One region of the Gordonia sp. C13 genome, then DNA from elsewhere that is predicted to be linked to it. Evidence: riboswitches for the same ligand, from Rfam matches in the RefSeq annotation. Region 1 holds a riboswitch; the other holds the start of a gene.
The links. A riboswitch is a leader RNA that binds a small molecule or an ion and turns the genes downstream of it on or off. The one in region 1 is predicted to bind cobalamin.

Region 1 (5,311 bases):
GCTCAGCGGCTTGCCCGCCTTGCCGCGCTCGATCGCGCTGAAGAGCATGTTCTGCACGTTGATGCGGGCGATCTCCATCTCGGCGAGCTTGAGCTGGATGAGCTGGAACTGCGCGATCTCCTGGCCCCACAGCTTGCGAGTCTTGGCGTAGTCGATCGACAGCCGCTGGGCCTCGTTGATGATGCCCAGCGAGAGCGCGGCGATGCCGACGCGTTCGGCGGTGAAACCGGCCTTGGCGCCTTCGGAGCCGCGCGAATCCTGACCGGTGTCCTCGGTCTCGCCGAGCAGACGATCCTTGCCGACCCGCACGTTGTCGAAGAACAGCTCACCGGTGGGCGAGCTCATCATGCCCATCTTCTTGAACGGCTTGCCCTGCGTGAGGCCCGGCATGCCCTTGTCGAGGACGAAGGACAGCACCTTGCGGTCGCGCATGGGGGTGCCGCTGCCGTCGTCGAGCTTCGCGAACACGACGATGGTGTCGGCGTACGGACCGTTGGTGATGAACGTCTTCTGGCCGTTGAGGATGTAGTCGTCACCGTCGCGGCGGACGGTGGTCTTCATGCCGCCGAGAGCGTCGGAGCCCGAATCGGGTTCGGTGATGGCCCAGGCGCCGACCTTCTCCATCGTGACCAGCTCCGGCAGCCAGCGCTTCTTCTGAGCGAGCGTGCCCTTGCCGCGGATCGTCGAGGCGGTCAGGCCCATGCTCACACCGAGCGAGGCGACGAGTCCCAGACACACACCCGCGAGCTCGATGTTGACCATCATGAACATCGAGCCGCTCATACCGCCGCCGTCGCCGGACGATTTCTTCTTCTCCCCGTTGGCCTCCGCCTCGAGTTCCTTCTCGAGCGCGTCCTTGGCCATCGCGTCGACCCCGAAGGTCGAGAGCAGCTTGCGGGTGATGTCGTACGGAGGCAGAACGCCGGACTCGAGCTCGTCGAGATGTGGTCGGATCTCCTTGTCGATGAACGCACGCAACGCGTCCCGCACCATCAGATCTTCTTCGGACCACTCGAACATCGTCACTCTCCCCAGACAGTGCCCGCCGGGGCGAACACGTTTCAGTTTTGCCGACTCAACTGTGTCAGGAGTCACTCACGATGTCTAGGTACGTCCCCTCGAATCTGTTTCTTCAGGGCGAATTCTCAGGGCCGGCCAGAAGTAGGAGGTCGCCGGCCGGATCTCGACCCGGAAGTACCCCGCGGCGTCGTCACACAGAAGTGCCTGCGCAACAGGCATCGCCACGACGACCGTCGCCACGTCGGCGTTCAGGGTGTTGCGCCGGTCGTGCACCCGCATCACGAACTCCTCGACGCTCTCGCCGCCGTGGGGCCGGGCCGCCGGGTCGGTGAAGAAGACCGCCAGCTCGCGAGGATCGATCTCCTCGGGCGCCGATCCCGCCCAGGTTCCGACGTCGAGCGTGCGGAGTTCCTCGTCGATCTCGGGCCGACCGCCCAGGAGCCGGACGCTCTCGAGTGTCGCGGGTTCCGGCCCACAGAAGGTCAGAGCCCCGACGACCGACGCCGCCAACGCTTCGATGTCGCGGCGACCGCGGTCGTCGAGGGGCGCATCACCGCCGAAGCGCACCGATCGGTTGGGACCGGTGCGCCCGGCGGTGATGATCTGCATGAATCAAGGCGCTCAGCTCTGGGCGGCGTCGACCGTCCGGGAGGTGGCCGGGCTCTCCGACCGCGCCATCGCGCCGAGGACCAGCGCGAAGGTCACCGTCAGCACCGTCCAGAGGATGACCTGGTTGGTGATCGTGTACACGCGGAAGTCGGCGACGACGTCCGCGGGGAAGCCGGGGAACACGATCTGGCCGGCGTCGTTGCGCACCGGCTCCGGCACCTCGCTGAACGTCGGCAGTAGTGCGATGGTGATGCCGACCGCGATCACGTACGCGGCGCCGCCCACCACGGCCGACACCAGTCCGCCGATCCGCGGCCGCAGCCACAGCGCGAGAACGACGGCCACGATCATCAGCACGACCGACGCGATGGTGACGGTCAGGAATGCACCCGTCCGTTCCCCGATCGTGTCGTCGTCCCCGACCGCGGGCGGATTGGCCGGGTACGCGAAGAACGGCACACCGAACACGGCGACGAACCCGATCGCCCCGAGGGCCCCGGCGACTGCGCGTGCGTCGGTGGCCGGGTACCGGTTGCCCAGATGGCTCCACAGCACGGTGAAGGCAACCGCGACGAACGCCCCCATGCACAGGGCGAACACCAGGTTGCCGACCCCGGCGCCGAGATTCTCCTGCATCGCGCGGGTGAAGACCTCACCACCTTCGCCGTGTGAATGACCGCCGGCCGCATGTACCAGCACCTCTTCGGCTTCCGAGCGCTCGGCCTCGTAGTCGACGGCCTTCGACACCACGGGTTCGAGGTAGAACCGCGCGAAGACGAACGAGATGATGCCGGCGATCAGGCCCGAGAGCAGACCTGCGCCGATGAATTTCTTCTCCATGTGAACTTGTCCCTGCCGTTTCGGTATCAGGCCGACTCAGTGGCAGGGAAAGCCGAGGAAGTGGCGGGAGTCGTGCACGAATTCGTGCACGTAGGTGTTCTCGCCGAACACCGACACGACCCCCTGGTCGTAGCCGAGGAAGTAGTAGGCGAGCCCGGCCAGGAGGACCGTGAGGCTCAGCCAGAGCGCTGCGCTCGCGACCGAGAGGTTCGGTACCGCCAGGGCGCGCGGAGAGGGTGTGACTGCTTCGGACGTACGGGGACCCGTCATGGGATTGTCCTTTCGCCGATCTCGCGTCGGAGAGTTGTGGATCAGATACCGCCGGCACGGCATCCTGACTCACGTCTTCTCTGGGGCACCGTCGAATCCCTCGACCGCGTCCCCGAGTCGGCGTTCACAGTGGCGCGACCGTTCCGGATTCTCACCGGATTCCCCGTACAGGCGTGTGTCGACTGTATACCCCGACCTGTCACACATGTGAGACATAGTGGATAGATGCCCCGCCCCTCTGTTCTCGATCGATTCACCGCCCCCACCCGGCGATGGTTCACGGGAGCGTTCACCAAGCCGACTGCAGCCCAGAAGGGCGCCTGGACCTCGATCGCCGACGGAGCGAACACCCTCGTCATCGCCCCGACCGGCTCCGGCAAGACCCTCGCGGCATTCCTGTGGGCGCTCGACCGGCTCGCCGCCGACGCCGGTGAGCGCCGCCCCGGTACCAAGGTCGTTTACATCTCTCCGCTCAAGGCTCTCGCCGTCGACGTCGAGCGCAACCTTCGCGCACCGCTCACCGGGATCACCCGCGCGGCGCAGGAACTCGACCTCCCCGAGCCGAACATCACGGTCGGCGTCCGCTCCGGCGACACCTCGGCCGCCGACCGCCGCGCGCTGGTGAAGACCCCTCCCGACATCCTGATCACCACGCCGGAGTCGCTGTACCTCATGCTGACCTCCGCGGCACGGGAGAGCCTCACCGACGTGGAGGCGATCATCGTCGACGAGGTCCACGCGGTCGCCGCGACCAAGCGGGGCACGCACCTCGCACTCACCCTCGAACGCCTCGACGAGCTCCTCGACAAGCCCGCCCAGCGGATCGGATTGTCCGCGACCGTCCGGCCACCCGAGGTGGTCGCCGGGTTCCTCTCCGGGTCGGCGCCCTGCCAGGTGGTCAAGCCCAAGGCCGACAAGACCTTCGATCTCCGCGTCGACGTGCCGGTCGAGGACATGGCGAACATCCCGCCGGCACCCGGCCCCGAGGGCGCGGATTCCGCCGAACTCGACGACGCCTTCTCCCCCACGGCCGGATCGCTGTGGCCGTATGTGGAGGCGTCGATCGTCGACCAGATCGAGGCCAACCGGGCGACGATCGTGTTCGCGAACTCCCGGCGCCTCGCCGAGAAACTGACCGCCCGGCTCAACGAGATCCACGCCGAGCGGCAGGGTGTCCCAGCCGAGGCCGCCGCCAACCCGACGGTCGCGGGCGGGGCTCCCGCGTTCGTGATGGGCAGCGGCGCGAGCTCCGGCGCCGAGGCCGTCCTCGCGCGGGCGCACCACGGCTCGGTGAGCAAGGAGCAGCGCGCTCAGATCGAGGACGACCTCAAGGCCGGTCGCCTGTCCTGCGTCGTGGCGACCAGTTCGCTCGAACTCGGCATCGACATGGGCGCGGTGGATCTGGTGATCCAGGTCGAGGCGCCGCCGTCGGTGGCCAGCGGCCTGCAGCGCATCGGTCGCGCGGGCCACCAGGTCGGCGAGATCAGCCAGGGCATCCTCTACCCCAAACACCGCACCGACCTGCTGCACTGCACGGTCACCGTCGGCCGCATGCTCGACGGCGCGATCGAGGAGATCAAGGTTCCCCAGAACCCCCTCGACATCCTCGCGCAGCAGACCATCGCAGCCGCCGCCGTCGACGACCTCGACGTCGACCACTGGTACGAGGTCGTGCGTCGGGCGGCGCCCTACCACGATCTCGGACGCGGTGTCTTCGACGCGACACTCGACCTCATCGCCGGGCGCTTCCCCTCAGACGAGTTCGCCGAACTGCGGCCGCGGGTCAACTGGGACCGCGACGCGGGCGTGATCACGGGACGCCGAGGCGCCCAACGCCTCGCCGTGACCTCCGGCGGGTCGATCCCCGACCGCGGCCTCTTCGGCGTCTTCATGGTCGGCGAGAAGTCCACGCGCGTGGGTGAACTCGACGAGGAGATGGTCTACGAGTCGCGGGTCGGCGACGTGTTCGCCCTCGGCGCGACCAGCTGGCGCATCGAGGACATCACCCACGACCGCGTCCTGGTGTCCCCGGCCTTCGGCCAACCCGGCCGGCTGCCGTTCTGGATCGGCGACGCCATCGGGCGTCCCGCCGAACTCGGTGCGGCGATCGGCGCTTTCACCGGGGCCATCGCCGATCCCGGCAAGCTCGACACCCATGCCGAGCGTCTCGGACTCACCGAGAACGCGCGCACCAACCTCGCCACCCTCATCGCCGAACAACGCGAGGCGACCGGGCACCTCCCCACCGACCGGACACTCGTCGTCGAACGATTCCGCGACGAACTCGGCGACTGGCGCGTCATCCTGCACTCGCCCTACGGTCTGCGCGTCCACGCGCCGTGGGCGAGCGCCATCTCCCAACGACTCCTCGCGACGCTGGGGATCGAGGGCGCCACCACCGCGTCCGACGACGGGATCATCCTGCGTCTCCCCGACACCGACGACGCACCCCCGGGTGCCGACGTCTTCCTCCTCGATCCCGACGAGGTCGAACAGCTCGTGACCGACGGTCTTGCCGACTCGTCGATGTTCGCCTCTCGGTTCCGCGAATGTGCCGCGCGCGCACTGCTTC
Region 2 (5,311 bases), on a different contig from region 1:
AACGCCGCGGTCGCCGAACTCGCCGACGAGGTCGTGCTCATGGTCGCCGGGCAGCCACTGGCCGTGCGGTAGCCCGGCACCTACTCGAGGTCATTGGATGACGAACGTCCTGGAATCCCGGGCGCCCATCCCGGACATGTTCTCGTAGGCGGTGATCGTGAAGGTGCCCGGCTTGTTGTAGAAGGGGTCGGTGAACGTGGCGCTGCCCTCGCAGACCGTTGCGTGGTACGTAGGAAGGCTCGTGCCCAGGAAGGTGATGTCGACCCGACAAGGGATGTCCCTACCCTGGCCGCCGAAGACGCGCGCCGACCACTTCACCCTGGGAGCGAACGGTCTGCTGTAACGATTCGGCCCGAGTGCGCTGCCGAGAGAATTCTCCACCGACATGCTGATACTCGGGAGCACCACGCCGAGGCCGGGCGCCGACAGGCTTCCGGAGTCGACGCCGTGCCACGACAATCCGGGGGCGGCGGAAGCGGGCGTCGTGATCATGGTGGCGGCGGCCGCCGCGATCAGTGCGGCTATTCCCAACGTGCGTCTCATTTTCGTACTCCTCCTCGAAGTGCATGGTGCGGCGAAACGCAAGTTGCGGCAGCAATGCCCTCGACCGACTGAAAATCACGGTACGTGGGACGGTGTCCGATTTGCGTCGTCTGGTCGAAGGTATTTCACGTCTGGTAAAGATCTCCGGATCTTCTAGTGGTCGGTGACAGCTCAGTTCAGCCAGTCGTTACCGGCGAGGCCCAGCTGTCGGACATCGAGGGTGGGCGTGACCCCCGACGCAGGAGCGAGGTCATGAGCCTCGAGGACCGACCGCAGTGTCTCGGCCGCGTCGATGTTGAGCGGGCTCGACACCCACATCGCGTAGGGCAGGTTCACGAAGCGGTTCTCGCGCACCGCCTTCAGGTTGCGGCTGGCGGGATTGGTGCGCAATGCGTCGATCTTCTGTTCAACGGAGTGACCGGGGTAGTCGACGAAGACGATCAGATCGGGGTCGGCGGTGGTGATGCGTTCCCAGCTGACCGCGGTCCAGGTGTCCTGGACGTCCTCGGTTGCGTTGCGTGCGCCCGCCGCGTCGATGATGCCCTGTGGGCCACCGAAGGAGCCCGACGAGAAGATCGTGTCGGAGACGCTGTCGAACACGAAGACCGTCGGCTTGGTCGCCGGTTGCGGTGCAGCACGGAGCTTCTCGAGGCGGCCGGATATGTCGTCGGCGACCGCCGCACCCTGCTCGGGATTGCCGGTGATGGTGCCGATGTTCCGCAGGTCGGTGTCGAGCGCGACCCAGGGGTCCATCGTGCCGCGCTGTGCCTGTCCGTCGACCTGACGGCAGGCCTCGGACAGCTGGTAGACGTCGATCCCGTGGGAGGCCAGGATCTCGGGAGTGATCCCGCGGGATTCACTCATGCCGTAGTTGTAGCCGGCGTAGAGCACCTCGGGTTTGGCGCCGACGATGTTCTCGAGCGTCGGCTGTTCGGTGGCGACCTCGTTCAGCGTGTCGACCTGCGGCCCGTATTCGAGCCGGAGGACGTCCTTGTCGCGGGCGAGTGAGCTGACCGCGACCATCTTGTCGCGTGCACCCGTCGCCAGCGCGATCGCGATCATCCCGCCGTCGTTCACGAACAGGCGATCGAGGGGCTGGTCGAAGGTGACCTCGGCGCCGCAGTTGGTGACGGTGACGCTGTCGGTAGCGGCGACGCCGGAGTCGGCGCCGCAACCCGCCGCGGTGCCTAGGACGAGAGCGAGCGCGGCGGATCGGTTGATGGTGTGTCTCATCAATTTTCCTTGGTGGTGTAGGCCTGCGGTGCAGGTGAGGTGGGGGAGTCGAGGAGGAGATGCGCGAGGCCGGTCGCGGGATGCGGCACGACGGTGCCGGACACGTCGAAGACCGACGCCAGCAGATCGGGGGTCAGCACCTCGACCGGCGGGCCGTGTGCGGTGATGCCGCCGTCGGAGACAACCGCGACGGCGTCGAAATGGCGGAGGACGAGGTCGAGGTCGTGCATGGCGGCGATGACCGTCGCCTCGAGGTCGTCGAGGATCTGCATCAGCCGCAGCCGCCAGGCCGCGTCGAGGTGGTTCGTCGGCTCGTCGAGCACGAGAATCGGGGTCTGCTGTGCGATCGCGCGTGCGAGGACGACCCGGTGCCGCTCGCCGCCGGACAGCTGCGTGCACGAGCGGTGCTCCCAGCCGCCCAGTCCCACCTGCGCCAGGGCCGACCGGATGATCTCGTCGTCGTCGGAATTGCGCGTCGCCCATGCAGATCGGTACGGCGTGCGTCCCAGCCCCACGGCTTCTGCGACCGTGAGTTCGGCCGACGGGTGTTCATCCTGGCCGACGACGGCGATCGACAGCGCACGACGCCGCGCCGGTAGTCGACCGAGATCGTCGTCGCCCAACCAGATGTGCCCGCCCGCCGGTTGTTCGAGACCGCACAGGGTCCGGAGCAACGTGGTCTTACCCGCACCGTTGGGGCCGACAATGGCGAGCCGGGTTCCGGCCGGGACGGCGAGATCCACTTCGCGCAGTATCGATCGGCCACCTCGGCGACAGCTGACGGCGTTCGCGCGCAACGACATGGATCGCTTCACGGCGCCCATCAGGAACCGCCGCCGAACACGTACTGGCGTCGTCCCATCAGGAACAGGAAGATCGGTGCGCCGATCAGTCCGGTGACGATGCCCAGCGGCATCTCGCGGGGGGACGCCGCCACTCGTGAGATGACGTCGACCCACACCAGGAACAACGCGCCGCCACAGACCGCGACGGGGATCATCGCCCGGTGCGTCGCACCGACGAGCAGGCGTGCAGCGTGGGGAACGATCAAGCCGACGAACCCGATCCCGCCCGCGACCGCGACCAAGACGCCGACCAGGACACCCTGGACCGCGAACAACGCGTTTCGCATGGCGCGCACCGGAACCCCGAGGGACGTCGCGGTGTCGGTCCCGGCTGCGTAGGCGTCGAGCCAGGAGTGGATCGCGAGCATGCCGAACACCGTGACCACGACGACGACCCCCGCGATCTGCACCTTGGCCCAGGTCGCGCCGGCGACGCTGCCCAGCATCCAGAACATCACGTTGTCGGCGGCATGCGGGTCGGCAGCGGTGAAGACCAGAAGGGAAGACATCGCCATGAACGCCGACGACAACACCACTCCGGAGAGGATCAGGCGCAGGGCGGTCAGTCCGCCCTGCGCCCGGGCTACGGCGTAGACCGTGACCGAGGCCGCGAGCGCGCCGATCAGCGCGCCGCCGGACAGCGCCCAGACACCCAGCGCAGCAAACGATCCGAGAGTGATGACCGCCGTCGCGCCGACCGCGGCGCCGGCCGACACGCCCAGCAGGTACGGCTCGGCGAGTGGGTTGCGGACCAGGGCCTGCATGACGGCGCCGGCGAGGGCCAGACCGGCGCCGACGATGGCCGCGAGAATCGAACGCGGCAAACGGAGATCCCAGATGATCACCGAGTGCGCGGCGTCGAGCTCATCGCCGTGTAGGCGGCCGGCGACGGTTCGCCAGACGTCGCCGATGGGGATGGTCTCGGCGCCGAAAGCGGTGGCGATCGCGATGCTCACCAGGGTGAGTGCGAGAAGGATCAGGGCAAGAGGCAACGACGGAAGTCGCCGTACCGACATGGCGGTGGCGAGCATCGTCGTGCCGTCGGGAGGACGGGACACGTGTGGAACTACCTTTGGTCTGGGCATCTGTGCGCGAGACGCCGGGTGGACTCGACGAGAACGGCAGGTATTCGGACTCGGGTTCGTCCGAACCCGACGCCTTCCCGGGTTGCCCCAGTGGCCTGATGTCGGGTCCGTCCCCCATACCGCTGCGCGCCAGTCCTGGATTCGCACCAGGTTCCCTGGCACCCGCGTTGTGCAGGTGCGACCGCTCTCATCGGTGTGAGGTTAGCAATTCGGGCACCGATGACCACCGTCCCGTGCGCGCATCGTCGCGCGAGGGGTGCCCGGAGGTCTTAGGCTGGGCGCTGACAGGCAACGGACAGGTGCGAATCGAACCGAGGCGGACGGTGATCCGATGGACGGACGACCCACGAAACTGGCCATCATCGGGGCGGGCGCGGTCGGTACCGCGATCGCCTATTCGGCGCTGATCCGCGGAGTCGCGCGCACCGTCGCGTTGCTGGACATCAAGGCTGCCAAGGTGACCGCCGAGGTGCTCGACCTCTCCCACGGACTGGAGTTCGTGCCGCGCGCCGACGTCATCGGCTCCGACGACGTGTCGGTGTGCGCCGACGCCGACGTCGTCGTCTTCACCGCCGGAGCGAAACAGAAGCCGGGGCAGTCCCGACTCGAATTGGCCGAGGCCACAATCGGTTTGACCCGCACCATCCTGCCGAGCGTGCTCGAGGTGGCACCGAACGCGATCTACCTGATGGTCACCAACCCGGTCGACATCGTCACCCGCGCGGCCCAGAAGATCACCGGCCTGCCCTCGAATCAGCTGTTCGGATCGGGAACCGTGCTCGACTCGTCGCGGCTACGGTTCCTTGTCGCGCAGCACTGCGGGGTCGCGGTGCAGAGTGTCCACTCGTATGTCGTCGGGGAGCACGGCGACAGTGAGATCCCGCTGTGGTCGTCGGCGACGATCGGCGGGGTGCCCCTGACGTCGTGGAAGCCGCTGCCGGGGCGGTCGGAGATGGATGCGGTTGCGCGCGAACGTATCCGGCATGAAGTCGTGCATGCCGCGTACGCCGTCATCGAGGGCAAGGGTGCCACGAACTACGCCATCGGACTCGCCGCCACCCGCATCGTCGAAGCCGTTCTGAACGACGAACATCGGGTGCTCCCGGTGTCGACAGTCGCCCCCGGATTCCCCGGGCTCGACGACGTGTGCCTATCCCTGCCGACCGTCGTCGACCGAGGTGGTGCGCAGACGCGCCTCGAGGTGCCGCTGTCGCCGGAGGAGGAAGCCGGCCTGCTCGCCTCGGCCGAGACGCTCCGCCGGATGCAGGCGCGGTTCGGGTTGTGAGGCACGATCGCCGCTTTCGTGGAAGATTCGCCGGTTTCGAGCCAGTGCCTCTTCCCGGAGGTGGCGATTCTGGTCGGGTCCTGTCCACCGAGCGGACCAATTTCTCTCCTCGGTGCGGGTGCCGACGCCCCGCCGGGGTAGTTTCACCTGGTCACATCGGTGTGGGAGAAGGTTCGACGATGAGTGGTTCGCGCAAGATGGTTCTCGGGTTTGTCGCTGCGGCGTCGATGGCTATCGCGCCGCTGATGGTGGCGGCACCTGCGACGGCTGCGACCGACTACGCCAACTGCAAGGCACTCAACGCCGACTACCCGCACGGT

Region 2: it holds a riboswitch for cobalamin, as region 1 does, so the genes downstream of both, M1L58_RS05855 (FecCD family ABC transporter permease) here and M1L58_RS07705 (CbtB domain-containing protein) in region 1, are expected to answer to the same signal.

What each region holds. Positions count from the first base shown of each region.
Region 1 is NZ_JALPSY010000006.1:158,262-163,572, forward strand. It holds gene M1L58_RS07690 (acyl-CoA dehydrogenase family protein) at 1-1,020, opposite strand, end outside; gene M1L58_RS07695 (histidine phosphatase family protein) at 1,105-1,629, opposite strand; gene M1L58_RS07700 (CbtA family protein) at 1,642-2,469, opposite strand; gene M1L58_RS07705 (CbtB domain-containing protein) at 2,506-2,739, opposite strand; cobalamin riboswitch at 2,776-2,954, opposite strand; gene M1L58_RS07710 (ATP-dependent helicase) at 2,965-5,311, shown strand, end outside.
Region 2 is NZ_JALPSY010000004.1:186,452-191,762, forward strand. It holds gene M1L58_RS05835 (bifunctional adenosylcobinamide kinase/adenosylcobinamide-phosphate guanylyltransferase) at 1-72, shown strand, start outside; gene M1L58_RS05840 (hypothetical protein) at 91-543, opposite strand; gene M1L58_RS05845 (ABC transporter substrate-binding protein) at 715-1,776, opposite strand; gene M1L58_RS05850 (ABC transporter ATP-binding protein) at 1,776-2,600, opposite strand; gene M1L58_RS05855 (FecCD family ABC transporter permease) at 2,600-3,652, opposite strand; cobalamin riboswitch at 3,725-3,907, opposite strand; gene M1L58_RS05860 (L-lactate dehydrogenase) at 4,038-4,991, shown strand; gene M1L58_RS05865 (excalibur calcium-binding domain-containing protein) at 5,171-5,311, shown strand, end outside.